Regions from separate parts of the Photobacterium kishitanii genome, predicted to be linked through region 4. Evidence: predicted binding sites of a transcription regulator. Region 4 holds the regulator's gene; each other region holds the start of a gene.
The links. Region 4 encodes CRP, which controls carbon source genes, mostly activating them, when cyclic AMP is high. Its sites were predicted from a motif close to TGTGANNNNNNTCACA; they were not measured.
Positions count from the first base shown of each region.

Region 1: cdd (cytidine deaminase) is a predicted target of CRP. The motif match lies at 1,252-1,267, and genes of this name have one in related genera.
Region 2: PPBDW_RS17995 (NupC/NupG family nucleoside CNT transporter) is a predicted target of CRP. The motif match lies at 3,741-3,756, and genes of this name have one in related genera.
Region 3: nagE (N-acetylglucosamine-specific PTS transporter subunit IIBC) is a predicted target of CRP. The motif match lies at 2,203-2,218, and genes of this name have one in related genera.

Region 1 covers NZ_LN794352.1:1,578,110-1,585,714, reverse strand. Annotated here, with positions in the region: gene PPBDW_RS07485 (CidA/LrgA family protein) at 95-439, shown strand; gene PPBDW_RS07480 (CidB/LrgB family autolysis modulator) at 436-1,122, shown strand; gene cdd (cytidine deaminase) at 1,328-2,215, shown strand; gene PPBDW_RS07470 (DMT family transporter) at 2,348-3,223, shown strand; gene purT (formate-dependent phosphoribosylglycinamide formyltransferase) at 3,377-4,552, shown strand; gene PPBDW_RS07460 (thiopurine S-methyltransferase) at 4,628-5,266, opposite strand; gene PPBDW_RS07455 (hypothetical protein) at 5,575-5,868, opposite strand; gene PPBDW_RS07450 (nitrous oxide-stimulated promoter family protein) at 6,107-6,514, shown strand; gene PPBDW_RS07445 (hypothetical protein) at 6,754-7,122, opposite strand; gene PPBDW_RS07440 (pseudouridine synthase) at 7,198-7,605, opposite strand, start outside.
Region 2 covers NZ_LN794353.1:597,280-604,884, reverse strand. Annotated here, with positions in the region: gene PPBDW_RS18025 (class I SAM-dependent methyltransferase) at 1-155, shown strand, start outside; gene PPBDW_RS18020 (GFA family protein) at 314-730, shown strand; gene PPBDW_RS18015 (hypothetical protein) at 1,002-1,289, shown strand; gene hemB (porphobilinogen synthase) at 1,421-2,413, opposite strand; gene PPBDW_RS18005 (hypothetical protein) at 2,542-2,844, shown strand; gene trxC (thioredoxin TrxC) at 3,113-3,547, shown strand; gene PPBDW_RS17995 (NupC/NupG family nucleoside CNT transporter) at 4,038-5,303, shown strand; gene PPBDW_RS17990 (NAD(P)-dependent oxidoreductase) at 5,418-6,287, opposite strand; gene PPBDW_RS17985 (hypothetical protein) at 6,501-7,118, shown strand; gene secD (protein translocase subunit SecD) at 7,374-7,605, shown strand, end outside.
Region 3 covers NZ_LN794352.1:1,766,993-1,774,597, reverse strand. Annotated here, with positions in the region: gene PPBDW_RS08385 (DUF411 domain-containing protein) at 1-60, opposite strand, end outside; gene PPBDW_RS08380 (hypothetical protein) at 154-468, opposite strand; gene PPBDW_RS08375 (helix-turn-helix domain-containing protein) at 746-1,102, shown strand; gene PPBDW_RS08370 (phosphatase PAP2 family protein) at 1,184-1,906, opposite strand; gene nagE (N-acetylglucosamine-specific PTS transporter subunit IIBC) at 2,350-3,732, shown strand; gene PPBDW_RS08360 (winged helix-turn-helix domain-containing protein) at 3,913-4,590, shown strand; gene PPBDW_RS08355 (sensor histidine kinase) at 4,571-5,908, shown strand; gene PPBDW_RS08350 (DUF3581 domain-containing protein) at 5,986-6,702, opposite strand; gene PPBDW_RS08345 (bifunctional molybdopterin-guanine dinucleotide biosynthesis adaptor protein MobB/molybdopterin molybdotransferase MoeA) at 6,888-7,605, opposite strand, start outside.
Region 4 covers NZ_LN794352.1:303,410-311,014, reverse strand. Annotated here, with positions in the region: gene PPBDW_RS01640 (ABC transporter ATP-binding protein) at 1-374, shown strand, start outside; gene PPBDW_RS01635 (hydrolase) at 439-1,434, shown strand; gene PPBDW_RS01630 (YheU family protein) at 1,501-1,713, shown strand; gene PPBDW_RS01625 (phosphoribulokinase) at 1,857-2,726, shown strand; gene PPBDW_RS01620 (OsmC family protein) at 2,784-3,188, opposite strand; gene crp (cAMP-activated global transcriptional regulator CRP) at 3,571-4,203, shown strand; gene PPBDW_RS01610 (hypothetical protein) at 4,386-4,580, shown strand; gene PPBDW_RS01605 (DUF1338 domain-containing protein) at 4,651-5,445, opposite strand; gene astD (succinylglutamate-semialdehyde dehydrogenase) at 5,487-6,947, opposite strand; gene astA (arginine N-succinyltransferase) at 6,961-7,605, opposite strand, start outside.

The DNA of each region.
Region 1 (7,605 bases), 1.3 Mb from region 4:
GAAACAAATATAGTTCATTAATCGTGAAAAATTAGTGTGACATTTATCATACTTATTTGTATGATGAATTAAATATTTAAAAGTTGTAATATCCATGAATTATATACGCTCATTTGCCATCGTTATGATTTGTTTCTTTTTAGGACAAGGCATTCAACACTTTTCTGGATTACCGATTCCAGGCAGTATTATCGGTTTATTTATCCTTTTTATCAGTCTTGTCACAGGCATTTGTCGGGCTGAGTGGGTTGAAAGTACCTGTAATCTATTAATAAAACATATGGCGTTGCTATTTGTCCCCGTCGGTGTTGGCTTGATGAACTATTTAGGTGTCATTGAAAACAACGCTGCGATCATTTTTGCAAGCACCCTAGGTAGTACCATTATCGTATTAATTGTTATTGGCTTAGCGGTACACCATAAGGAGAAAGAGTCATGATATGGCTAGTAGCAACCTTAGTGTGCTTTTATTCCGCACGCTATTTAGCAATGAAAATCAAAAATCCCTTTTTTAACCCCCTTTTGATCACGCTTATTGTGATGATCGTGGCACTTAAATGGTTCACTGTACCTTATCAAACCTATTTTGCCCAAAATGAAGTGATTAACTATTTGTTAGGTCCTGCTGTTGTTGCATTAGCCTTTCCTTTATACCAACAAATTGGGCTTATTCGCAGCAAATGGAAGACGATCTTAACTTCGTGTTTTGTTGGTAGTGTATTGTCGATGACATTTGGTACTGCTATTGCTTTTTCAATGGGCGCCGATGCCCAACTCGCAGCAAGTATTTTACCGAAATCAATCACAACGCCACTAGCGATGGCGGCTTCACAGCAAATTGGTGGTATTCCTGCAATTACATCTGCAATGGTTATTATTGTTGGCTTATTTGGTGCCGTATTAGGTTATCCAATCATGAAATTATTTCGTGTTAAACATCCTTTAGCAAAAGGTTTGTCGATTGGTACGGTTTCACATGCATTAGGCACAGCCAAAGCCGTTGAGGAAGACTATCAAGAAGGGGCGTTTAGTTCATTAGCATTGGTTATTTGCGGCATTATGACGACCCTATTAGCACCGCTGATGTTCCCTTTGCTTTTACGCCTATTTGGACACACCTAACAGCAATGTATGAAAAGCAATCAATTTGATTAATTTTCACTAAGTTATTGAAATATTATCTGCAAAATTGCAGAAACAAGTGTGACGCCACTCCCAACAATGTAATAGGTGCAACATCAAAACCAACAATGTGACCAAGATCACTTCCAATACCTTGTGATTCACATAGAATGTTTTGCCATCAACAATGAAGGAGTAACACCCAATGTACGCACGTGTTATAAAAGCATTAAGCTTATTACCTGCTGAATTGGCGTCAGCTTTAAAGCCTATTATTGAAGCTTCAGATTTCGACTCAACCATTAGTCCTGAGCAATTCGAACTTTTATTATCAACTACTCAGATGACTGATACTGAACTTCGCTTGGCTCTCCTTCCTATTGCTGCATCTTATGCTGTTGTACCTATTTCCAATTTCTATGTCGGCGCGATTGTGCGTGGCGCATCTGGTCGCCTTTACTTTGGTGCGAATATGGAATTTGAGAACGCTAGCATGGGTTGTACTATTCATGCCGAGCAATCAGCTATTAGCCATGCATGGATCAAAGGTGAAGTTGGCATTAAAGATGTCACCATCAATTACAGTCCGTGTGGTCACTGTCGTCAGTTTATGAATGAATTAACATCAGCTAACGATATGATAATTCAACTGCCGCAACGTCAGCCAATGACATTACAACAATACTTACCCGATTCATTTGGTCCACTTGATTTAGGCATTAAAGATGGCTTATTAAGTGACATTGATAATGGTATTAGTATCGAAGAAGATTCAGAGCTAGCTGCTTGTGCTTGTAAGGCCGCTAACCGCTCACATGCGCCTTACTCGAAAAACTTCAGCGGTGTTGCATTAAAAGCACAAGATGGTCGTATTTTTGAGGGGATGTATGCAGAAAATGCAGCCTTCAACCCTAGTCTACCTCCGCTGCAAGTTGCATTGATTAATATGAATATGTCTAATTATCCGCTATCTGAAATCGTTGAAGCGGCATTAGTAGAAAGTGCTGACAGCAAAATTAGTCAACTAGCACGCACACAAGCATTACTTGAAGCACTTAATCCTGATGTGCAATTAACGTACGTTGCTTATTAAGTCACCAATTGATTTAAATAATCTAAAAAGACCGCCTTACTGGCGGTTTTTTATTACCTAATATTGATCAATGTTGGCTATCAAACATCAAAAGCGTATTATCTCGCCACCTATTATTAGAAGCCAATGACAATGTCTCAAACACATAATCCTTTGCAAGGCGCTGCATGGATGCTCACTGCAGGGCTCGCGTTTGCTATCGTAAACAGTTTAGCTCAGTACCTTAGTATCAAAATGCATGTTCCCTCAACCTCTGTAGCTTTGATCCAATATTTCATTGCTCTAATCGCGATGTTACCTTGGTTACGTACTATGGGTATTCGCCACTCGCTTAAAACAAATCACTTTTGGTTACACTGCTTACGCGTGTTTTTAGCGGTTATTGGTATTCAATTATGGCTATGGGCACTGGCCTATCCGGTACCAATTTGGCAAGGCATTGCCCTACTCATGATTTCACCACTATTTGCCACTATTGGTTCAGGTCTAATTTTAAAAGAAACGGTCGGTAAGGCGCGTTGGTTTGCAACGTTAGCAGGGTTTGCTGGTGCCATGATTATTCTTGAACCATGGTCTGAAAATTTTAATATCGCGACACTATTGCCTGTCGGCGCCGCATTTTTCTGGGCGGCCTATTCATTAATGGTGAAAAAACAGTCCAGTAATGAATCACCGACGACTATCGTGATGTACCTACTCATTTTAATGACACCATTTAATCTTATTTTAGCGGCGCCTGATTTTACAATGCCAACAGTGAGTTTTAGCTGGTGGCTATTAATTCTAGCAGGCTTACTAACGGGCTTAGCGCAATGGGCGATTGCAAAAGCTTATGCTGTCGCTGACGCGTCTTTTGTACAACCCTTTGATCATGCGAAGTTACCACTAAACGTATTAGGTGGCTGGCTGGTCTTTGGCTGGGCTCCTCCTGGACGACTCTGGCTGGGTGCAGCTATTATTATTCTTTCCGTCGCGTTTATTACCCATTGGGAAAATCGCAAAAAATAACCATTTTAAAAACCGCTTATCATAAGCGGTTTTTTTTGTCTTCGGTTATGGTTATCCATTAATCAGGTCGAAAGCAAACGATTGCGCAAACGTAAAAATAAGGTATTATTAATTTCAGATTTCACCTTTAATGACAAATCGTAAGGAATATCAATGTTTGGTACAGCTACTTGTTCTGATGCAACCCGTGTATTACTGCTTGGTTCTGGTGAACTGGGTAAAGAAGTTGCTATTGAGTGTCAGCGTCTTGGCCTTGAAGTAATTGCCGTTGATCGTTATGAGAATGCGCCAGCGATGCAAGTTGCGCATCGTAGCCACGTTATTGATATGTTAGATGGCGATGCACTTAAACGCATTATTGCGCTTGAAAAGCCCCATTTTGTTGTTCCTGAAATTGAAGCAATTGCAACAGATACATTGGTTGAACTTGAGAACCAAGGGGTAAATATTGTCCCAACCGCTAACGCGACTAAATTAACCATGAACCGTGAAGGTATTCGTCGTCTAGCCGCTGAAACGTTAGCTATTCCAACCTCCCCTTACGAATTTTCAGATCAATATGCTGATTTTGAAGCTTCTGTGCATCGTATTGGTATGCCATGTGTGGTTAAGCCAATCATGAGTTCATCAGGTAAAGGTCAAAGTGTCATTAAAACCGCCACTGATATTAAATCTGCATGGCAGTATGCACAAGAAGGCGGACGCGCAGGCGCGGGACGTGTCATTGTGGAAGGCTTTGTTGATTTTGACTACGAAATTACGTTACTAACAGTACGTGCTGTTGATGGTGTGCATTTTTGTGCCCCAATTGGACATCGACAGGAAGATGGCGACTACCGTGAGTCATGGCAGCCACAACAAATGTCTGCTGCTGCCCTAAAAGCAGCAGAGAACGTTGCTCAGAAGGTTGTAAACGAATTGGGCGGTTATGGCTTGTTCGGTGTTGAGCTGTTCGTTAAAGGCGATACAGTGCTATTTAGTGAAGTATCCCCTCGCCCACACGATACAGGTATGGTCACATTAATATCGCAAGAGTTATCTGAATTTGCACTCCATGTACGTGCATTTTTAGGCATGCCTATTGAGCAGATCACTCAATATGGTGCGTCGGCTTCTGCCGTTATTCTTGCAGAAGGTGTATCTACTAATATTCGTTTTGATAACCTTACCGCCGCGCTATCTCGTCCACAAACACAAGTTAGATTATTTGGTAAGCCTGAAATCAATGGCCGTCGTCGTCTTGGCGTAGCGCTCACACGCCGTGATAACATCGATAATGCAATAACTGATGCTATTGCTACTGCTGCTGACATTAAAGTGATTCTATAGCCTTAGCAGCGCAATAGAGACCATAAAGGCGTCATCATGACGCCTTTATTCTTCATATAGCAGTCTTAAATCAAATTACACTTCGATTAACCATACTTCTTCAGCAAAGCGCTCAACACCACGTTGACGGCGAGGATGGGTTTCATCTGCCTCATCACGCTCTAAATGGGTAATTTTGCAGCCACTAAATAAAGCGCTGACTTCAGCCTTAGGTACAGAGAATGGAGGTCCGTCCATTTGTGCTTGAGGATAATCCAGCGTGACTAATAAAATTCGTCCACCGGGTTTGATTAAACTCAATAAACGTTCAACGTAACGTTCACGCATTGACTGTGGCATCGCTATCAATGCTGCACGATCATACACCACATCAACAGGTGCTACCGGAACAGTAAAGTAATCACCTTGATAAATAGTGATCTCATCAAAAGAATATACATGCTCACAACCAATCCCTGTCACTAATGGCGTATAGAGATTCTCTGCAAAGAAGGCTTTCACTGCAATATCACTTAACTCGATGCCAACAACATCGCTATGATGTGCTGCTAGCCAAACTAAATCTTCTGACTTACCGCACATAGGCACTAGCACTCGCTCATCACTCTGAGCGTTAACCTGCGGCCAATATTTCACTAATAACGGATTAACGTCAGTTAAGTGAAAACCAATGCGATCTTCAGCCCAACGGCTATGCCAAAATTCAGCGTCCATGAATTACCTTTTCTAGTGATCTCTAATTTGGCGTTAGTTGACCATAATTTTATATAGAGACTCAAGGATTATCAGTAAAAACAAGAGAAACAGGAAAGAGGTAAAGCAGGTAAAGCAGGTAAAGCAGGTAAAGCAGGTAAAGCAGAATACTGGAGGGAGAAAGGTAAATAATATGATTTACATTAATCAACAAAAAAGGGATGCCGCAGCATCCCCTTTTTATTGACCACGCTGATAGCTAGATCAAAAATCTGTTTTTCAATTTTTCTATCGGAGAGTCATTGAATAACGATTGGAAGCCACTCAGGTTATGAAATTCTGAATAGTTTAATCGAATCACGACGAACCGTTACGCCACGGAAAGTTACAGGCTCTAACAACGTCATTAGTTGCTTAGAAACAAAAAACTTACCGCCATAGCTACGATCACCGCCACGATTAACCCAATCAGCAAATTCATCAGCCAGACTGAACATTGAGTTACCGACTAGTAAAACTAGAACTTTAGCAACTTCGCTATCGTTCTGACGGTTAAACTCTGCGTCACGAACTTTTTTGCGATATTCGTCGACAATTCTTTCAAGGCACTCAAATCTGCTCATATACACCACCATAAAAATCGAGGCGTGGATACTACTGCTCAACTCCCATGAAATCAAGCTATCTCGGCATGTTTCTTGTGTTTAATCATTAAATTTTTCACTTTAATAACATTATCAACACTTATTGCTAAAATATTTCATCTTTATCTTCATTATTTGTTATTTTTTGAAAGTTTTATTTAAAATGCATCTTTATAAGCGTTAGAATAATTCCTTTTACTAATAGTGATCATAAAACATGGATAAAGACACTGATTTTCACCTATTTGGTAAGCTTAATACTGAATTTGATACCATAACTGCAATGATCGACCTTTATTGTTTAAACCATCACCAAATCAATACGAATAAATTTCAGCGTTGTACTAACTGTGAGCAATTTAGAGCCTACGTCAAACAACGTCTCGACCGATGTCCTTATGGTGAAAATAAACCCAGTTGTAAGCAATGCCCTATTCATTGCTACAAACCACAACAAAAGGTTAATTCACAAACAATTATGCGTTATTCTGGCCCTAAAATGATAGTTAAACATCCAATTATGGCAATCAGACACTTAATTCATGACAAAAGATCAATCCCCGTAATAAACAGAGATATGATATCTAATCACAAAAGAAGAAAATCATTATTAAACAATAAATAATAAAGAAAAAATAATAACTACAAATAATTCATTTCGTAATTATGATTATATTTCGCACCACATAAGTGGTGATTATTTTTTAACCGTAATAAGCAAATTATGCTGAATGATTAAGTGAAGGCAATGGTGATATTATGGCTAAAAATAGCTATAGAGTATGAAAAGAAACAGAAAATGCAGAACGCAGCCCTTAGATAAGTAAAGACTGCTTGATTATAATATAGGCGTACGTAACCCATTTAGTTACGGTAAAAATCTATCACTTCAATTTTTACTGGGGTATTCTTTTTGGTTAACTCAACAGTAAATTGATCTTCATCAACTACTTTTGCATCTTTCGCACCTTCACCTACAACACTCACCCCTTCGATTTTAGTGTAAAGCTTACTGTAGTCGTAGTGCATAGTAACCGTTACTTTTGTTGGAGCAGAAGTTGATAATTCAAAAGTACAGATACCCGTTGGACAAAATACATCAATATCATCAGGTGATGTGACCGATACAGTATCGACGTTTTTAACTGGTGTCGCTGTGACTGTCGCTTCACTACAACCCGCTAATAACATTGTTGCTGCCACCACAAGAAAACCTAATTGACTTTTTTTCACCGATTCATCCTCATTTGATTTTATATGCCATGCACTTGCTTGATTATAAATATTGCACAGCATATATTAACTTTATTATTGGCTTAATGCCTTGATTTCATCAACCGTCAAATAGCGCCATTGACCCTCGTCAACATCTAACGTTACGCTACCAATAGACTCACGATGTAAGCTAACAACTTTATTGCCAATGCTTGCAAACATACGTTTTACTTGATGAAATTTACCTTCTGTGATCGTTAGTAATACCTGTTTATCATCAACAATAGTTAATATTGCAGGTGCAGTCAGCTGTGTTTCACCTTGTAATTTAATACCTTGAGCAAACAGCTGTTTAGCACTTGCATCAATCGGCTGGCGAAGTTGAACTCGGTATACTTTAGGGCATAATTTATTTGGCGAGGTAATATTAAACGACCATCGACCATCGTCTGTAATCAGCACCAACCCTGTCGTATCTGCATCTAACCGTCCAACAATATG
Region 2 (7,605 bases), on a different contig from region 4:
CGATTCGAAGTGTATTGAGCGAGACTTCGATGATAAAGCCACTATTTTTATATATTAATCGTGGTCTTTATTGGTGTGATATAACTATTTTCAACTATGTTATTCCTAAGTTTTGGCGAGTGTCACTTAAGCTCAGTGGCGAAAAGCCGTTGTAGGTAGTAGATGTAGTATTATGTTTAACAGTGTTATTTCTAGGTATGGTTTAGGGTGCTATTTAAGCTAAACATCACAGAATTGAACTGTGTTTATATACAGTGGTTTTGAGGGCGCTATTATGATGAGCCAGATTAATTATTAGTTAAGGAATTATTCAATGTCTCATTCAGAAGCAAGCTGTCTTTGTGGTGCAGTAAAAATTATGGCCGCAGAGATTAATCCTAAGTTTACTGTGTGCCATTGCCAATCATGTCGAACGTGGGGTGGTGCTCCTTTTTTTGCTGTGCAATGTGGCACTAAAGTGGAATTTAAGGGTGAAGAGAGTATTAAAATATATCAATCATCACCTTGGGCATCGCGTGGTTTTTGCTGCGAATGTGGAACGCATTTATTTTATAAAGTGAAAAAAACAGGTGAATATAATATGCCTGTTGGTTTGTTCCCTGACTTGAAAGGGCTAAAAATGGAGATGCAGTATTTTAGTGATGCACGCCCTAGTTATTACTGCTTTACCAATGAGACTCAGCAAATGACTACTGCTGAAATTATGGCCTATTTTGCGAAGGAAATGTAATTAAGCCTCTCTATTAACTTACTATGGATTATACCTGTGGTTAGCTTATTCATGGCTAATAATGCACGATATCAATATAGGGATAAGTCATCCATTTATTATTTTGTGGTCATTCACTTGGTTTGTCTTGAGAGTATGCTTTGATACAGTGTATTTTTGATGACTTAGTCACGGATGGATGAATTAAAATAATGGCCACTATCTATGAGTTACCATTGATGCTTATGATGTGTTAGTTGTTCTCAAAGAACTCATCTAAAGGAAGATTAAGATGTCAAAATTTCAATTTTTTTGTATGCCCAATACTGACCGAAAGAAATTTACTTATCTCAAAATGGATAGCGATAGTTTTATGGTTGAAAAAAATCAGCTGTTAAAACTCGGTTTTGAAGTAGAAGATGATGTGATTTTTGCTGACACTGCAGATGAAGCGATAGATAAGTTCAACTCAAACTATGTGTATGCATTGCAAGAGTACGCCGATTCTTCTGTGGGCGGTGGTTTGGGAACGTTTATTATTGAAAGCTATAAAGATATTATTCGACGGTTTAAATCATAACTTATACATTGGTGTGAACAAATAATTCAACAAAATGTGTAACTCTGTCTTAAGCATAATAGATGTTTGATCAATTATGCTTAAAGACTCAATTGTATGTTTGTTAAAGAATAACGGGTGATGTGATTAAATTATGCTTTATCTTGCGCTAACCACTGTGCAACTTGCTTGGTGTAATAGCTAACAATAAGATCCGCACCTGCACGTTTAAAACCAGTTAATGTTTCATACACCACCCGCTTTTCATCTAACGCGCCTGCTAATGCAGCAAATTTGATCCCTGCATATTCACCACCAACTTGATATACCGCGAGTGGTAGATTAGTTTTACGGCGAAGGTTAGCAACCACATCAAGATAAGGTGTGCCTGGTTTCACCATTAAAATATCTGCACCTTCTTCTTCATCAAGTAGAGCTTCTACTAACGCTTGACGGCCGTTGGCGCAATCCATTTGATATGCTTTGCGATCACCGCTTAACTCACAATCAACTGCAGTACGGAATGGGCCGTAGAAGGCAGAGGCAAATTTTACCGCATGGGCAAGAATAGCCACATGCTCAAAACCTGCTGCATCTAAACCTTCACGAATGGCTTTAACTTGACCATCCATCATTGCTGACGGTGCTAGCATATCAGCACCAGCTTTAGCTGCAGTGACACTTTGTTTAACTAATAATGCGAGTGTTTCGTCATTGAGGACATGCTCATCATGGTAAACACCACAATGGCCGTGAGTGGTATATTCGCAAAAACAAATATCAGGGATCACCATCATGTCAGGGCAAGCGGCTTTGATTGTTTTTACCATACGGGCAAGTAAACCATCATCATTCCATGTATCACTGCCGATTTCATCCTTGGTATGAGAGATACCAAAAGGCATTACGTAACGCACGCCAAGCTTATAAAGTGTATTTATCTCATCAGCCAGCATGGTTTCTGGAATACGTGAAATGCCCGGCATGGTGCTAATAGGCACTTCTTCAGTTAAGGTTTCTTCAATGAAGATTGGGTGGATCAGATCCGCTAATTTAAATTCATGTTCACGTACAAGATCACGCATATTGGCAGTACGGCGCATACGACGAATACGTTTCACTGGAACAGAGATAGGGTTTGTCATTAGAAAATTCTATTTTATGTTAATCGAGTATACATCATACAAATGTTAGGGTTTGAGATGCAAGGGATTGTGCTGTTGATTCTTAACCAGACTAAACTTAATGCGGAAGTTACTACCCTGAGGTCATTATGAAAGTAATTATATTATTAGTATTATCTATTTTATCTTTTCAAGTATATGCACAGGACAAATATGTTTGTCACAAGGATGGCGCTGAACGCACTGTTGAAGTTGTTTATAGTCAGCCAGGCAGTAAAGTGCCTTGTGAGGTTAAATATACTAAGCCGGACAGTAATAAAATTTTATGGAGTGCTAATCATGAAGTTGGCTATTGTGAAGCAAAAGCAAAGCAGTTTGTTCTTAAGCTCGGCGGATTTGGTTGGTCTTGTAGTGATGTAAATGATAAAGCTGCACAGCCATTGGGTGAATAGAACGCGAGTTTATCGGCATTCACACGGATTAAAAGAGTTAGCTCTTTTAATCCGTGTGATATTTGAGTTAACTATTCTATATCAAGCCCAAAAAATTATTTAATAGAGGCTAAAAAAACAGCCATTAAAAGTATTTTGGTGTTATTGATGACCGATGTCTATTCATAGGTTTTTCCTATCAGCTTAATCAGTTAAAACTTCTTTTGTTTTGATAAAGAAGGGGATAGATTAAATATAATTAATTTAGAATTAGATCTGGAAATTCATTATGACAACCATGACAACTCGCTGCCCACATTGTAAAGCAATGAACCGCTTACCTCTTGATCGTGTTAATGACGAAGCAACATGTGGTACTTGTAAAGAAAAGCTACTTGATGGTATGCCAATCGAAGGTACTGCTGATAACTTCGCTAATTTAATTAATGGTGACAAACCTGTTGTTGTTGATTTTTGGGCCCCGTGGTGTAGCCCATGTGTTGGTTTTGCACCAATCTTTGCTGATGTTGCTAATGAACGTGATGGCGCAGCTCGTTTCGTTAAGATTGATACTGAAGCTCAACAGGCACTTGCTGGACAATATCGTATTCGTAGCATTCCAACCATTATGGTATTTAAAGGCGGTAAAATGGTCGACATGTTAAATGGTGCGATGCCTAAAACTGCATTCGATGAGTGGTTAAACAACGCATTAACAAAATAACGGCCAATAATATATTTTTGTTATATACGAATATTTGTCAGTGGTATGTTAATAAGTAAGCCTAGTTATTCAAATAGATAACTGGGCTTTTTTGTACAAAAAATCTTACCAAGCAATACTAAATATCATTATTTCGCATATTATTTATGCTAATTATGTGTAAATGTAAAAAAACACTATGCTAAATTTTTAATGTGATCAAGATCTCTATATACTCCCGCCTCGGCCAGAACAATTACGTTCAGCCACCTTATTACAAGCTGTCACTAGGATATGTGAACGACCCACGGAGTTGGACCGGCATTAACTAGCTTGTTAATTTAGGTGACTTGTATGTTGTACCATTGGACGAACACTCTTTTAGTTGTTTACGCATATTTGCGTAATCCCCATCTTTTGTTGAGTCTTCAGCAAATGTTTTTCCGATGCCGCAACACAATCAATACCTTCATTATTCGACACCCATTTATAAACACAGCAGGACGAAATAATGCAGTTGTTAATTAGTTTGGCCGGTATTGCAATACTGGTTTTATGCGCAATTTTACTTTCAGATAATCGCAAAGCGATCAATTGGCGTACCGTGATTGGTGCTTTAGTGCTACAAGCAAGTTTTGCAGCCTTAGTGTTGTACATTCCTCTTGGACAGAAAATGCTTGGTGCAATGAGCGACGGTGTTGCTGGTTTGTTGAGCTTTGCCGATGTAGGTATAAAGTTTGTATTTGGTGATTTAGCCAATATTCAAAAAAGTGGCTTTGTATTTGCTATTCGAGTATTGCCATTAGTGATCTTTATTAGTGCATTAATTTCGTTACTATATTATTTCGGTATTATGCAGTGGGTAATTAAAGTTCTTGGTGGTGGTATCCAAAAGCTATTAGGTACGAGCCGCGCAGAATCATTAGTTGCTACGGGTAATATATTCTTGTCGCAGGGTGAATCACCATTACTTATTCGTCCTTTTTTAGCCAAAATGACCCGTTCTGAGCTGTTTGTGGTAATGACATGTGGTATGGCGTCTGTTGCTGGTTCAGTATTGGGTGGTTATGCGGGTCTCGGTGTCGATCTTAAGTTTTTGATTGCAGCTAGTTTTATGGCGGCTCCTGGTGGTTTGTTAATGGCTAAAATTTTAGTGCCAGAGCAAGAAACGCCAGAAGAGCAGGTTGAGATTGAAATGGCAACTAGTGAACACAGTAATGCCATTGATGCATTAGCCGCTGGTGCAATGAATGGTATGAAAGTCTCTGTTGCTATTGGTACGATGTTAATTGCATTTGTTAGTGTGATTGCGATGGCTAATGCAGGACTAGAGCAGGTCGGTTATGGCCTAGCAAGTTTAACATCGACCATGGGAATGGAGTCGTTATCACAATGGTTTGCGACCACCCCATTAAGTATGCAGCTTATTTTAGGCTATATTTTCTCACCATTGGCCTTTGTTGTTGGGGTTCCGGCGAATGAAATGATGGCTGCAGGTACTTTCATTGGTGAAAAACTAATTTTAAATGAATTTGTTGCTTTTATGGATTTTGCTTCAGTTAAACAGACTTTATCTGCTCATACACAAGTGATTATCACGTTTGCCTTATGTGGTTTTGCCAATATTGGTTCAATTGCGATTCAAATTGGTTCAATTGGTGTGATGGCACCTGAGCGTCGTAGTGATGTTGCACGACTCGGTTTTAAAGCTGTGATGGCGGCAACATTAGCTAACTTAATGAGTGCGACCTTAGCGGGCATTTTTGTTACGTTATAATGGAATAAACAAGCAATTTAACCATTGAGTCACGAAGCCGTTGTAAGAAATCTTACAACGGCTTCGTTGTTTCTAACACTATCTGTTTTTATTTGAGTGATATTTTAATGCTGATTATTTATCAAATTGTTTAATTAATACTGATGTATCTGCTCGATTAAATCCGCGTTGCTGTAATTTTTCATATTGTGAATCAACTTGTTTTGCCAATGGTAGCTCCACATTAAGTTTGTCAGCAGCATCGAAACAAATCGCGAGATCTTTACGCATCCAATCAACGGCAAACCCAAAATCAAATAAGTTTGCGTCCATAGTCTGGGCGCGATTTTCTAATTGCCATGATCCTGCTGCACCATGTTTTAATACTTCTGTCATGGTGTGAATATCAAGCCCTGCGGCTTTGGCGAGAGTAATTGCTTCTGATAACCCTTGTAATACACCAGCGATACATAACTGGTTGGCCATTTTAGTTATTTGACCGTAACCCGTTTCACCCATTAAAGTCGTTGCTTTGGCATAGCTTGCTATAGCCTGTTTGGCTTTATTAAAAACAGCTTCATTACCACCGACCATTACGGTTAAACAACCATTAATAGCACCGGCTTCGCCGCCTGATACTGGCGCATCTAAAAAGTCACAACCAATAGCATGTGCTGCATCAGCAATTTCTCGTGCCACATCAGCAGAGGCTGTAGTATGATCGACTAAAATAGCACCAGGTTTAGCTGTTACTAAAATACCTTGTTGGCCTTTATAAATTTCACGTACATCGTCATCATTACCGACACAAGTGAAAACAATATCTGCTTCTTTCACTGCATCACAAGGAGTAAGAGCACTCTCACCATTATATTCTTTTGTCCAAGCGTCTGCTTTTGCTTGGGTACGGTTATAAACCGTAACGTGATAGCCAGCTTTAGCAAGGTGTCCAGCCATCGAATAGCCCATCGTCCCGAGCCCTAAAAAAGCAACGTTTGCAGTCATAGTTAATACTTCCTTGGTTTTAATTGTGAGCAATATGTAACATCATAACAGACTGCATTATTGCGTAAATGGTTAGCAGTTGTATGTGTTTTGTTCAAATGAGTGAGGTTTATCAATAGGATTAATTATTCGAGATTAATCGCTTGTAACAACTTGTGTTGCCAATTATCATAACACTCACTTTTATTTTATGGATTGGTTTAGTTAAGTCTAATGTTGTCAGCTGTGTTTCGTATTGTGTTATTAGTACTATGTTTAGGAGCAAGTTCATTTGCTTCGGCATCGTCACATGCGGACTTCACTCAGACCAATCCTGTATATACTGATGTTATTGAAACACCGATGCTTAACGTTACTGCTGTTACACTAACAGCAATAACAGATCATGCCTCAACGCAACAGCATCAGAGCGAACAAGCTCCTACTCAAAAGCATCCCACTGATCGATATGTCAGTACCAATGGCTTGCCGGTGTCGTTTTATAACACTAAGTTAGTGTGGAACTTTCCTGCACCAACCAATATTAAATTTCCGTTACACAGTGGTAAACATCACCGTTCAGAAGCCCTTAATTTAAAAAATATCATTAATATATCTACTCGGTCTTTGAGTAGTTTTTATCATAATGCTGATGATATACCGCCAACATTTGAATTGGCGTTTGAATTACCTTTACCTCCTATACCTATACTTACTATTGGGTATGCAGAACCTCTTAGCCCACAAAGTGATTGGATATTAACGATAAAATCCACATCATCGCGTGTATCCGGCTGGAAAGAATCTAATCTACTCTATTCACATTACGAACGTCCGTTCGTTACCGCGTAAGACATTACTAGCGTTTATGTCATTTATGGCATGGTGTGCTTTACTTAGTGATGTTGCTTTCATCAACACATAAAACGTTCTATTAATTTATGTATTAAATCTATCAATAACTATTATTAATACTAACTGTTATCGGCTGTGAATATGATAACAAACGGTTGTTTGTCTATATAAAAGATAAAAATTAATAATAATTGCTGATGTGTTATCGGTCGCAACAAGATGAGCTTGTTGCTAGATATATGGCTTAAAATAATGAGAAAAAAGAATAATAAACAGATTCTGAATCATTACTCAGCATGGAAATATGTTGTGTTAATTGTGACAGTCTCGATTATGTTGCTTAGTGCGATCCCAACTTGGTATGGCGAAAATGCAGCAGTACAAATCAGTGCGAAAGGCGGCTCAATGCCAACACCTTTTGAGATTCAACGTGTTCTAAAAGAAAATGGCATTGAAGCCAAAACTATTGAACAGCAGCCAACTC
Region 3 (7,605 bases), 1.5 Mb from region 4:
TGCTGTCGCCGTTGCTGAAATAAAAAGAGTACAAGCTAATAGAGTGCGTTTGATGATCATGATGACATTCCTAAAATAATAAGTTTGCACATTAATAATGTAATGGGTGCAAAGTAGATGATGTAAGTAAGGTGCTTAATGTTGAAATAGCCCTTACGCCATCGGTGGTTTTAGTAATGGTTCATGGTAATCGCGAGGAGGTTGGCATAACGCATTCATTAGTACTTCTGTACTACGGAATGATTGAAAACTAAAGCTAGATAACAGGGCTGGTTGATGGTGATGTTGTGATGAACAATCATTACCATTGCAGTCATCGTTGCAATTAGCAGTAAGAGTATTAATTACAGTCGTTGTGTTCTCACAACAACTACTACTTTCCATACTGCTGCAATGTGATGCCGATGTTGGTGTTATTTTTGTGGTGTGCGCATACGCTGCATTGGTTAATACAGTTATGATCAGCACACTATGCACAATAAAATATAACCAACGATGTATCATTTTTATACTAACTATCCTTATGATAAGTGGGCATTATAGATGTAATACTCAATTCAACAATAAATAACTTGTAATAAAGTATGAAATTGCTATGACTGTATTAGTTGTATGAATTGCGATACACACATTCTTACAGCAAATTTATGGATGAATATAATCAATTCGTTTAAATTCACGCTAGCGCAGTAGGATGAGTAACGTTGGGTTTATTCAATACGTTGAAAGCGTCTTAGGAAAGAAAATGGCATATACTGAAAATGATCGTCGAGTTTTGCACGATACATGGATGAGTTACAAAGCAAAAATGCGTATTACTCAAATAGAAATGGCTAAAAAGCTAGGGTTAACGCAACTTGAGTTTTCAGACATTCTGCGAGGGGGGACTATTATTCAACATCAGTTTGTTAATGACTTTTGTGGTATTTTGAATATTGATCCGGTGTTAATACTTCCCTCATTACGTGAAGCAGTGCAGAAGGGTACATTTACTCACTCTATCGTTAAAAATACTTTTATATTTGATGGTGAGATTAAAAAGGTAACCTATGTTGGTAATCAGCTTGTTGTTGAATATGAGCATACACCTGTCGCTAGTTAAATATAATCTCATTTTTAATCTATAAAAAAAGGCTCATGGCATAATGCGATGAGCCTTTTTAGCAACTGTTATGGTGTTAGGTTATTTCTTTTTTTTCTTTGCATGCTCGTCCCATTCAGGGATAAAGAAATAAAGTACTGCTGCTGAGAGTATGGATCCCATTACATCTGAAGGGAAGTGCATACCTAGCCATAAACGGCTAATGCCGACACCTGTTGCCCAAATAATTAATCCACCTGCAGCAAGATAATTACCTCTACGAATAAAGAAACCACCCCAGAACAGTACACAAATAGCAGCAAAAATCGTGTGACCCGATGGGAAAGAGTAGTTTGTTTCTCCTTCCCAGCTACGTAAGCGCCAAGGACTAACATATGCTCCTGCTTGTTTTACTACATTATCTTTAGCTACTGAATCTAAAGCATAGAAATCTGTTGGCGAATCGACTAGGTGTAAGTATTGCAGTTCGTAAGTATAAGGACGAGGAATGGCTGTTTCATGTTTCAATACCGTTTTAGTAACGAAACTTAATACGAGTAGAATACCAAATTGAATCCATACCTTTGTGATGGTTTTTTTCGGTAATCGCAGAAATACAGGTATAAGGCATAGTAACGCTGCGGTAATAAGGAAAAATGGACTACCCGCACTATCAGTTAATAAAGCAAATGATATGCCTGCCGCATTACTTACAGGCGTAGTTAAGACCGGTACAGGAAAAATATGAATAGCGATAAAGAGCAATAATGCAAATAAAGCTAATGCAATAAAGTTAGGTAGTTTTTTAGATATAAAAGTCATCATGGAGAAGGTTCAATCTTATCATTATATAATTGTTAAGTAAGCCATAAAAAAAAATGCAACTGTCATAAAATTGACATTTTTTTAAACGAGAGTCTTTTTCGCATAAATCATACTGAATGTCATTAAGAATATCGTTGAGTAACACATTCTATGCTTATTTGTCAGGTAAGGTTCATCTTTCTTATTTATTCAACAGTGAGATAATAAATCGTGCGCATAAAGTTCACAAAACAAACGGTTGCTGTAATGTGAATTTTGTAATTTTTTTGGGTGTGTTCTTGTAATCTTTCTTAATCTGTGAAGGCTGTCACGCGAAATGGAGCAAACATTAAGAAAACTTAATGTTTAGCTTAAACTAAGTTTAGCTAACTACTGTATGGTTAACACATGCTTAAACGACATATGTTGTTTATTAATTTTGATGTGATGACATGGAGAAGGGAATGAGTATTCTTGGACATTTCCAAAAGCTCGGAAACGCGATAATGTTTCCGATCGCAGTACTGCCTATTGCTGGTATTTTATTGCGTATTGGACAACCCGATCTATTAAATATACCTTTTATTGCGGCAGGTGGTCAGGCAGTTTTCACAAACCTAGCACTACTCTTTGCAATGGGTGTTGCCGGTGGTTTCTCGAAAGATAACTCAGCAGCAGCAGCAATTGCAGCCGCAGTTGGTTACTTCATTATGATGGCTGCAATGAAGACGCTTAATGCCGATGTCGACCCAGGTGTGGCTGGCGGTATTATTATTGGTGTGTGTGCTGGTCTATTATACAACCGTTTCCATTCAATCAAATTGCCAGAGTTCCTTGGCTTCTTTGGTGGTAAGCGTTTTGTTCCTATCATCACAGGTTTAGTTGCACTGGTTCTTGCGTTCGCATTTAGCCTTGTATGGCCTCCAGTTCAAGATGCTATCAACCATTTAGGTAAGTGGATTCTTACTAGTGGTATACCTGGTGAGTTTGTATACGGTGTTGCTAACCGTCTATTGATTCCACTTGGTTTGCACCACATTCTTAACAGTATGGTTTGGTTTGTGTTTGGTAACTATACCGATCCTGCTACTGGTCAAATTGTTACGGGTGAAATCTCACGTTTCTTTGCGGGTGACCCATCTGCAGGACGTATCCTAAGTGGTTTCTTCCCAGTTGTAATGTTTGGTCTACCAAGTGCTGCATTAGCATTCTATGTAACAGCGAAGAAAGAGAACAAGAAAGTTGTTGGTGGTATGTTATTGAGTGTAGCATTAACTGCATTCCTAACTGGTATCACTGAACCAATCGAATTCATGTTTATGTTCCTAGCACCTGGCTTGTACCTAGTACATGCTATTTTGATGGGTATTAGTATTGTTGTTGCATCAATGCTTAACATTCACATGGCGTTTAGCTTCTCATCAGGCTTGATTGACTATGTTCTGAACTACAATGCTCCAGCAGCACATAATTCATGGGAAATTATTCCAATGGGTCTAGTGGTTGGTGTGATTTACTTCGTGATCTTTGTTGGTGCAATTAAGATATTTAATCTTAAAACACCTGGCCGTGAAGATGCACCTGAAGAAGATTCAAACCCAGGTTCAGATAGCAAAGTTGATTTGGCACTACAATACCTAGAAGCACTAGGTGGTAAAGATAATCTAACTGATATCTCTGCTTGTATTACTCGTCTTCGCCTAGGTATTGTTGACCGCTCAATCATCAATGATGCTAAACTTAAACAGTTAGGCGCTAAAGGTGTTGTAAACGTAGGCTCAAATAACCTTCAAGTTATTATTGGTCCACAAGCTGAAATTATTGCTAACCAAATGAAAGCACTTTAAGCATCATTGATTAAGCAAAATACAGAATTCGCGATTTCATAACTTCCCCCTATGGTCGCGTCAACGGTCTACCTTTGGTAGGCCGTTTTTTTTATCTCAAAAAACATCTGTGGACTGTGTATAATCATCGTAATTGAGCTGAATAGCGTTAAAGAGTGATAGGCTAAGTCTGGACATTAAATGAAAATATTAGTAATTGAAGATGATCTTACAACCCGTGAATTTGTTGCTCGAGGATTACGAGAGCATGGGTTTGTGGTTGATGAAGCTGAAGATGGTCATCAAGGATTAATGATGGCAACCAGTTGTGAATATCAGTTGATTGTTTTAGATCGAATGTTACCGCAATTAGATGGCTTAAAAGTTTTAGCGGCACTAAGAGCCACTGAAAATCAAACTCCAGTACTTATATTAAGTGCGATGGACAGTGTCGAAGATCGTGTTGTAGGGTTAACCGCGGGAAGTGATGACTATCTGACTAAACCGTTTGCATTAGCTGAACTAGTTGCACGCGCAAAAATTCTGGTTAAACGGAACCAATCTATTGCTACTGTTTCGTCCGAATATAGTTATGATGATCTACGACTAGATATTAAATCGCATCGTGTATGGCGTGGCTCTCGACTGATTAATTTACAACAAAAGGAATTCTTGTTATTACAATATTTAATGGAACATGTTGAAAATGTGGTTTCTCGCATGAGCCTGTTTGAATCTGTTTGGAGTTACCATTTCGATCCGAAGACCAATGTCATTGATGTTCATATTGCTAATTTACGTAAAAAATTAGAACAAGAAGGTGAGCCAAGTTTAATTCATACCGTTCGAGGGGCTGGTTATGTCTTACGCCGGGTCTGAAAACCTGTCGCGATCAACCATTTTTAAAGTGTTGATGTATTTTATTACCTGTGTCGCTTTTATATTTATTCTATTTATTAATCAGGTAGTCGTTAGTTCTGAAACGTTTTATCATCAGCAATTGAAGCGTGATTTGGTGAATGAAGCCAATTTGTTCACGATGATGGTGAATAAAGGTGATACTTCTGGATTGTATAAAACAATAGCGCAACGTAAAAAAAACAATTCTACATTTAGTTATGTTGTACAGCCGATAAAACAGATCACTGATGATCCAGCTATGTACCCAGCGGCATCATTTATTTTTGGTCGCGGTAAAACTAGCCAGCTATCACAAGTCGTGACATTACCTTTGGGGATGGAGCTAGTAATAAGAATTAATCCGGAATTTATGCGTTCTTATCGGCAGACAGTTATTCCGATGTTACTTTCAGGTATTGCGGTTCCGGTTATTCTTATGCTGGCTGGTGCTTCCTTATTTGCGATTGTGATTCTAAAAAAGTTAGCCCGTGTGAATCATGGTATGAATCGGGTTATTTTAGGTGAAAAAGGGGTCAAGCTGCCAGTTAGTACCAATGATGATGAGTTTGATGTGTTGACTATTCATCTCAATTTTTTGATTGAACAGGTAGAAAAAAAAGAAACGTCGCTTAAAGCGTTATCGGTCGGAATGGCACATGATTTACGAACGCCTATTGCACGAATGAAACTCCGTTTAGAGCGATTATTGACACAAGAAACTTCACCGCATACGCAAGAATTAGAAGCATGCCATGATGATTTGGAAGTTTTATTGGGCATGTTTAATGGTATGTTAGAAATTGCAAATTTAAACAGCGGTAAGCAGCAGATAGATAAGGAATGGGTTGATTTATCTCAAGTGTGTCGCGATGTAGTTGAATTTTTATTACCTATTTCAGAAGAGAAACAGCAGCAACTTACGTTTCGAGAAGATCAGCCATATCGATTACAGGGAGAGCCAAGTTTATTATTTCGGGCAGTATATAACTTGGTTGAAAATGCAATTAAATACACACCAGAGCAGGGTGTAATTAAAGTGATCGTTGATCATTTTGGCATTGTGGTTACTGATAATGGCATGGGTGTATCAGACGAAGATAAAGAGCTTATTCGTGAACCGATGTTTCGTGCTGATCGTAGCCGTACTCATCAAGGATTTGGCTTGGGGTTATCATTAGTTGAAGCTGTGGTTATTCGCCATAATGGTGAATTGGTTTTCAGTGATAATAATCCAGGTTTACGGTCACGATTATATTTACCGTTAGCGTCTGAATTAGTTTCAAAGAGCAGTGAATAATAAGCTAAAATCACATGTAGAAAAAAGCCCAATCGATTTTCGATTGGGCTTTTTGTTGGAAAGAATCGTAAGACTTATTAGCGATTGATAGCGTTAAATTTATCTTTACGTTCGTTAAAACGTGAAACTAAATCATCAATACCATCTTGGCAATAAGGTTTTAATCCACTCATTAGCATACGTTTACTACCCGTACCAACAATCTCTCCATTTTCTTTAAAGCAGAAATGAAGTGTTACGCTACCGCGTTTACCTTCCACTTCAATGATAGAGTCTGTTAATTCAACGGTTGGCGCTGTAAGATCTAAACGTGTGAAATCAAGTTCCATACATTCATAGATCACTAATGGGCGAGTTGGATTGATCATGATATCTTTTGATTTCATCAAAGGTACCATGATGTGAGGGAAGTTCATCCCAGAAAATTGCACATAGTTTTTAGTGACTTGTGAAATTAATACATTATCCGTTGTTGTTTCACCACTGCGTATTACATCCATGTAGACTTTACCCTTACAGTCGATAACAGCTAGCTCTGTAGGGGATTTAATGTCTATAAGTAGGCAACTTGATTCATTGATCATGCCTGCAAATTCGAAACGCATTTTTTGGCTAAGGCCAACATTAGCTAAAAGAACCGAAAAAAGCAGATCGCCAGGTACACAAAAACGCTTGTTATCTTCATCGTGAATAGGGTTAAAGTCACCGGCTACGCGTTTTGCAAAATGGCTTGCTTGCTCACGAGTAAAAGATAATTCACCATCGTTATTTGAATAATATGAATCTAAAAACATGTTTACTTATAATACCTAAAAATAAGACTGTAGCTATTCTACAACATAAATATCACTTTAATGGTCTAGCCAGATGATATTAATGTAAATACATATATTGATAAAATACATAGCAAAAGTACTGGACATAAAAAAGCCAAGCAAATCCAGTTAAGCTTGGCTTTTTGGGAGGATATTTTTATTTCTTATAAGCGTATGTCGAGTGGAATCACTGTAACTTTATCGCCAATTTGAGCATATTCTTGCTGTGGAAGAATTTCGATTAGGCAATTAGCCTCGCTCATTGAGCGTAAAATTCCAGAGCCCTGTGAGCCAATAGTTTGTACGCTAAGACGACCATTGGCATCCCAATTAAAATACCCACGCAAATATTCTGTTCGTCCAATACGAGAACGTAGCGGCTCTGCTGCAATAGCAGTATATGTTTGTGGTTGCCAATGTTGATAACCTTGCTGTTTGCGAATTGCTGGCTCAACAAATTGTAGGAATGTCACCATTACGGCAACAGGATTACCCGGTAAACCAAAGAATGGAATACCATTAATATGACCAAAGGCTAATGGGCGCCCTGGACGCATATTAATTCGCCAAAAATTAATTTCACCAAGTTTATCAAGTACCGTTTTGATATAGTCCGCATCACCAACAGACACGCCACCAGATGATAAAATCATATCAGCTTGTTGGCTGGCTTGGAGCAAAGTAGCTTCCAGTGCAGCTTCACTGTCTTCAATGATTCCTAAATCGACTACCTCACAACCTAAACCCATCAGTAAAGCAAATAAGCTATAGCGATTTGAATCGTAAATACAGTTTTGCTGCTGAGATTCGCCAGGTGCTTGTACTTCATCACCCGTTGAGAAAATAGCGACTCGAATAGGGGAGTTGATGGTGATTTTATTA
Region 4 (7,605 bases):
AATGGCTTACTGAGCAGCAACGCAATGAACGCCGTGAACAACAAGCAGCAAAACCTGAAACCAGTAAAGATAATAGCGCTGCTTCACGTAAAGAACAAAAGCGTTTAGACGCGGAATTCCGCAAGCTGACAGCACCAATTCGTAAAGAAATCACCAAGCTCGAAAAGCAAATGGATAAGCTTAATGAGGTCATTACTGCCGCAGAAACGGCATTAAGTGACAGCACGATTTATGAACCAGAAAATAAAGCGCAGATGAATGAACAACTCAAACTTCAAGGCAATGCAAAATCCGATCTTGAAGATATAGAAGTCGCATGGATGGAACTGCAGGAACAATTAGAAGAAATGGAAAGCCAGCTTAACGCTGAGTGATCATTTAACGCCGTAGCAATGATGTTATTACTACGGCGTTTTTATTTGAAGAAAGGACATTGACATGCAGCCATTTACTGCCGCAATTGGATTGCGCAATCCCCACCTGCAAACCTTATTGCCTCGATTTATTCGTCGCCAACCATTATTCACGCCAACGACGCAACGACTTGAAATGCCTGATGGTGATTTTGTTGATCTCGCCTGGACAGAGCAACCTAATCTTAATAATCACCACCAACCGCTGATGATTCTATTACACGGTTTAGAAGGTAGTTTTAACAGTCCTTATGCTAATGGCTTATTGATGGCAGCTAAGCAGCAAGGTTGGCTCGGAGTGATGATGCATTTTCGAGGTTGCAGTGGTGAATTAAATCGCCATCCGCAAAGCTATCATTCTGGTGAAACCAACGACGTCCATTTTTTTATTCAATGGCTACGCCAACAATTTCCGCAACGACCGTTTATCGCTGTCGGCGTTTCCCTTGGTGGTAATGTCCTGATTAATTATCTTGCGACCTACCCCAACAACGAACTAATTGCAGCCCAAGCGATCTCACCACCGTTGAATCTAGCCTCATGCTCTGATCGTATTCAACAAGGGTTCTCGCGTATTTATCAACGCTACTTACTCACATCGCTCAAACGAACCATAGCCAAAAAAATTGACCGTCAACCTCATACGATGCCAGTTAACCGGCAACAGTTAGCCTCAATTAGCAGTGTGTGGCAATTTGACCAAGCCATTACGGCACCACTACACGGCTTTAAAGATGCTGATGACTACTACCACCACTGTAGTGGTTTGCGTCTGCTGGCCAATATCTCGCAACCCTTACGAATTATTCATGCTGCAGATGATCCATTTATGTGTCGTGATGTGATTCCTGCACAACCATTGCCAGCTAATATTCGTTATGATTTATCGGCAACAGGGGGACATGTTGGTTTTATTGGTGGCAGTTTGCTTAAACCACAGTTTTGGCTAGAGCACACCGTACCAGAGTGGTTTCAATACCAATTAACGCAACACCAATCAACATCAGCTTATAATGACTGAGTTTGTTTCAATCCAATTTAAGAATATACTACAGCTATTGTTTTATTAATCATTTAAGAAGTTGTAATGATTATTCCTTGGCAAGACATCGCCCCTGAAACCCTAACCAATCTCATCGAACAATTTATTTTGCGCGAAGGTACTGATTATGGCGAAGTAGAAATCAGCCTTAGCGATAAGGTCGCTTATGTTCGCCGGCAACTGCAAACTGGTGATGCGGTTATTGTTTTCTCTGAATTACATGAGTCCGTCGATATTAAGCTTCGTAATCAAATGTAAAAAAAAACAATATTTATCATTATAAAAATTCGCCCTCGCCAGCACTTTTATCACTTAAAACCGACATTTACGCAAAGCTGTAGTAACATTTATTATTGTTCTTTTTTTGTTATTAACATGTAGTAATCACAACAAGGTGAGTTATGTCGGTAAAACACCCTATTATTGCAGTCACTGGTTCATCAGGTGCTGGAACGACCACAACATCTGAAGCCTTTCGCAAGATGTTTAATATGATGGACATCAACGCTGCATGGCTAGAGGGTGATAGCTTCCACCGCTTTACTCGCCCTGAAATGGATTGTGAAATCCGCAAAGCGAAAGAACAAGGTCGTCATATCAGCTACTTTGGTGCAGAAGCCAATGACTTTGAACAATTAGCTCACTTTTTCAAACAATACTCTCAAGATGGTAGCGGCAAGTTTCGCCGTTATCTGCATACCTTTGATGAAGCCGTACCTTATAATCAAATGCCAGGTACTTTTACCCCGTGGCAACAATTGGCTGAAAATACGGATGTGTTGTTTTATGAAGGTCTACATGGGGGGGTGGTTGATGGCGATATCAATGTGGCTCAACATGTTGATCTACTTATCGGCATGGTACCGATTGTTAACTTAGAATGGATTCAAAAAATTATTCGCGACACCCGTGATCGGGGCCATTCTCGTGAAGCAGTAATGGAATCAATTGTGCGCTCAATGGATGACTATCTTAATTACATCACGCCGCAATTTTCTCGTACTCATATTAACTTTCAACGGGTACCAACTGTTGATACCTCAAATCCTGTCAGTGCCAAAGGAATTCCAAGTTTAGATGAAAGCTTTGTGGTGATCCGCTTTCGTGGCTTAAAGAATGTCGACTTTCCGCATTTATTAGCAATGATTCAAGGTTCATTTATGTCACGCCATAATACTCTGGTTGTTCCAGGTGGCAAAATGAGCTTTGCGATGGAGCTAATTATGCGGCCTTTACTTGAACAACTGATTGAAAATGGCCAGATCGGCTAATCGTTACTTGCGTAATTAACGGTCACTAGTATCAGTAACCGTTAATAATGATAGTGTTTACGCCACAACAATCTCATAGCTGTGGCTCAGCTCGACCCCTTTACCTAACATTAAACACACTGAGCAATATTTTTCGAGTGAGTCAGCAACCACTTTACTGACTAATTGAGGCGCTAAATCATGGCCACTAACCACGAAGTGTAAATTTGCATGAGTAAAAATACGTGGCGCTTGCTCACGACGCTCAGCAGAGATATTCACTTCACAGCCAGTGATCTGCTGTTGTAAATCTTGTAATCCACTCACAACATCAACCGAGCTACAACCACCAGCGGCCATTAACACTAATTCCATCGGACTTGGTGCTTTATCACCACCATTACCATCTAAAACAACACTATGGCCTGATGATGACTGACCAACAAAAGTCATATTTTCAACCCACTTTACTCGTGACTGCATCTCTATCTCCTTTGGCTATATTATTCAGATATTAACTCTATTTTTGTTGATAATCTCATCAATGTAAACGCTATTTATTCCGGCTAATGCTAATTACGTTGCATATTTAAACCACCCAAATTAACTAACAAACCCACATTAAAACTATGCTTTTGGTGACTAACTCACAACGATGTGATCATGTGCACACTTATCTCTCATAAATGAGCGAGTCAGCTAGATCAATATCAAGAAAAAACCCTAAAAAAAGGATACAATCTTAACAAGTTCAAGTTAGCTTGCAGCCCAGCAGCTGAGTGAATAACCCCGCCAGCAAACAGTTTTGTTGAGTTATCTTCACAGAACATATTGTTGGGCAACATATGCAGAGGAAGTTAGTAATATGGTTCCAGGTAAACCGCAGACAGATCCAACTTTAGAGTGGTTTCTTTCCCATTGTCACATTCACAAATATCCATCAAAGAGCACGTTAATTCACGCTGGTGAAAAAGCAGAAACTTTGTATTACATCGTGAAGGGTTCTGTTGCTGTATTAATCAAGGATGAAGAAGGTAAGGAAATGATCCTTTCTTACCTAAATCAGGGTGACTTTATTGGTGAACTCGGCTTGTTCGAAGAAGACCAAGAGCGTACAGCTTGGGTTCGTGCCAAAAGCCCTTGTGAAGTTGCAGAAATTTCATTTAAGAAATTCCGTCAGTTAATTCAAGTTAATCCAGATATTCTAATGCGTCTATCTGCTCAAATGGCATGTCGTTTACAAGTGACAAGTCAAAAAGTAGGTGATCTTGCATTCCTTGATGTAACAGGTCGTATTGCACAGACGTTACTTAATCTTGCAAAACAACCCGATGCAATGACACACCCAGATGGCATGCAAATTAAGATCACTCGTCAAGAAATTGGCCAGATCGTAGGTTGTTCTCGCGAAACAGTGGGTCGTATTTTAAAAATGCTTGAAGAGCAAAATCTTATTTCTGCTCACGGCAAAACAATCGTGGTTTACGGTACACGCTAATTATTAGTCGTACCTTAATCGCCGATGAAACCGCAGCTTATACCTGCGGTTTTTTTTGATCTCGACTATCTCTAAATAGCACCATAAAACAAACATTGACGGAGTTAGTATTACGGTTAAATTTTAATTTGTAATCACATTCATTCATGCTACATTTCGATTACAAATGGATTTCTTAATCAATGATGGTCAATATGGATATTGAACGCTTTTCTACTAACAGTTTCACCACCGTACCAGGGGTGTTAACTAACCAGCCCACAACCATTGAAATGACAGGGTTTAGCGATAGCCGTTGCTACCTTGAACAACAAACAGGATTACGTCGCTGCCCAGCGGATGAATCAGGCGTTTGGGGTTCACCACTAGATAACTAGCTAGCAATAACAGCACTGATGTAACTAAGTGCTGTTGTTATTACTGCCATTTTCACTATCAAGTACTCAGTTAACTATTGGTACTTTCAAATATTTTATCCGCCGAGGCAGTAACAAAGCCGCTATACAATTCACCATTCGGTTGTGGATAGCGTTTAGCAAACTCGTAAAATCCACCAGGGATCTTATAAACCCCATCTCGAAAACTAACCCCAACCTCATCAGCCATCGTTGCCGATTGCTCTAACATTACCGTCGCATCACCTTTTATGTCTCCGCCTGTCTGATTAATCACAAACTGGTTATGACGCAATAAATGGTTTACCTCTTCTAAACAAGTAAATTGCTCGAGCTGATTAATACTTACCGTAAAATGATTAGCACCAAAACCGTGCGCCGCAACCCAAGCTGCATACTCACTTTCAGCCGCTAAAAATTGATAGGTTGCAAAATCAAGTTGCCATGGACGACCGCCATAAACAAAATCAGGCTGGCGAAAATAATCATCATCGACCTGATCTAATAAACCGCGCACTGCAAGTTGCAATTCGGCCGAACAGCCGCCTAACTGTAATTCACTAATAAAGACTTTGGGGAGTAAAGGGTTTTGGTGAGCAAAATATTCGGCATACAGCTTTTTAGCACTGAAATGATATTTAGCTTGCGGTTGATAACCCAACGCAATAAACGGAGCAGCAACAACCGCTAAACCACACTTAGGTAACCCAAAGCTACGTAACGCGATATGATCATTTAATAATGCGACATCTTCGGTTAATAATCGCTGTATTTGCACCGCTGATGGGCATAATCGCTGACTATAATCGTGCCACAAGCTATCAAAAAGTTGCGTAATCGATTCCATAACCTACCCGCTTAATTTAAAGCATAATCACTTTATAGATCTTAGTTCAAGCTCACACCTGGCGCTAATTGCGACGGTAATTGTAATTGTTCCCCTTCAACAGATGCCATTGGGTAAGCACAGTAATCTGCTGCATAATAAGCACTTGGACGCAGGTTACCTGAAGCACCTGGCCCACCAAAAGGTGCATCACCACTGGCGCCAGTTAAAGGCCGATTACGATTAACGATCCCAGCTCGAATATGGTCAATAAAATAACGCCATTGTTGGACATCGGTTGATATTAACCCTGCGGCGAGTCCATAACGCGTTTGATTAGCACTCACCACCGCTTGGGTAAAATCATGGTAACGACTGACCTGTAATAGCGGCCCAAAATACTCTTCATCCATCAGCTCCGTAATCGCACTGACATCAATAATAGCCGGTGTAACTAACGCACCTTGCCCTCGTGTTGCGGCTAACAAAGCAACGCCACCCGCGTTTATTAATTGCTGCTGATTGACAATAATTTGATCGGCAGCCACATTTGATATCAATGGCCCCATAAAAGGTGCCGGTGTTGCTAATGGATCCCCCACTATCAATTGCGACGCGACTGTCACCAACCGCGCTAACAATTCATCACCGGCTTTTCCTACCGCTATATATAATCGCCGCGCACAAGTACAGCGCTGTCCCGCACTTAAAAAAGCTGACTGGATGATGGTATACACTGCCGCATCAATTGCGCCATATTGTGGGCCAACAACCAATGGATTATTACCCCCCATTTCTAAAGCCAACATTTTTTGAGGCTGCCCTGCAAATTGCTGATGCAATAAATGTCCAGTGTGAGCACTACCAGTAAACAATACTCCAGCAACCCCTGCCGCCGCAGCTAAAGCCATTCCTGTTGAACTTCCCCCTTGCACTAAATTAATCACCCCAGCAGGGATACCCGCCTGCTGCCACAACTCACACATCAGTTGCGCCGTTTTTGGCGTAAGTTCAGACGGTTTAAACACCACTGTATTCCCTGCCAGCAATGCCGGAATAATATGGCCGTTAGGTAAGTGAGCTGGAAAGTTATAGGGTCCAAATACCGCCATGACGCCCAAAGGACGATGGCGGACAATCATGGTTGTATCAGCTTGTTGCCGTTGGCGCGTACCTGTACGCTCATGGTAAGCCTGAAGTGATAATGCTACCTTAGCAATCATGGCTGCCACCTCAGTGGTACTTTCCCATAACGGCTTACCTGTTTCAGTAGCAATAGTACGAGCAAGTTGTGGCTGGTGTTGCTGCACTAATTGAGCAAAGCATTCTATTACTGCCAATCGCTCACTAAGAGTGGTATTACACCAGGTTAAAAACGCAGTTTCTGCGGTAGTAACAGCGACTTCAACTTGCGCTGTCGTTGCGGCCTTACCTTGCCAAACCACACTACCATCATAAGGATTGAGTGATTGAAATTGCTCACCAGCGCCTGCTAGCCATTGGTTATTAATCCATAAGCTCATTCGTCTCTCCTTATTATGATAATGCAACTAACCGGACTTCATCACCAATAGCGATATTAAGTGCGGTAGCAATATCTGCGGTCATCGTCACTTGCCCTTGTGAATCAACCACCAACGGTGCAGCTACCGCTCGAAACCCGGCTAACTCACAATTGGAGACTAAATAATATTGCTCACTCGAGTGCTCGCCAATATTCACTCGACACCGCTGCGAGTGACGAACTGTTTCTATATTACGCACATCACATTCAACACTCGGACCTGCGTCAAAAATATCGACATAACCACGACAGCAAAATCCCTCTTGTTCTAATAGTTGTAATGCTGGGCGAGTATCGACATGGACTTGCCCTATCACCGCTTGCGCTTCTTTACTAAGTAAATTGACATAAATCGGTAATTTCGGCATTAAATCAGCAATAAATCCTTTGCGTCCAATCCCAGTAAGATAATCAGCATAGGTAAAATCAATCGAAAAGAAACTGTCTTTAAGCCATTGCCAAAAAGGAGAATTACCCTGTTCATCAGACACACCACGCATTTCAGCAAACGCAATCTCAGCAAACCGTTGCCGATGTTCAGCCATTAATAAAAATCGTGATTTAGACAATAAACGGCCGTTGATGCCTTGGCGCCACTCAGGTAATAAAAATAAACT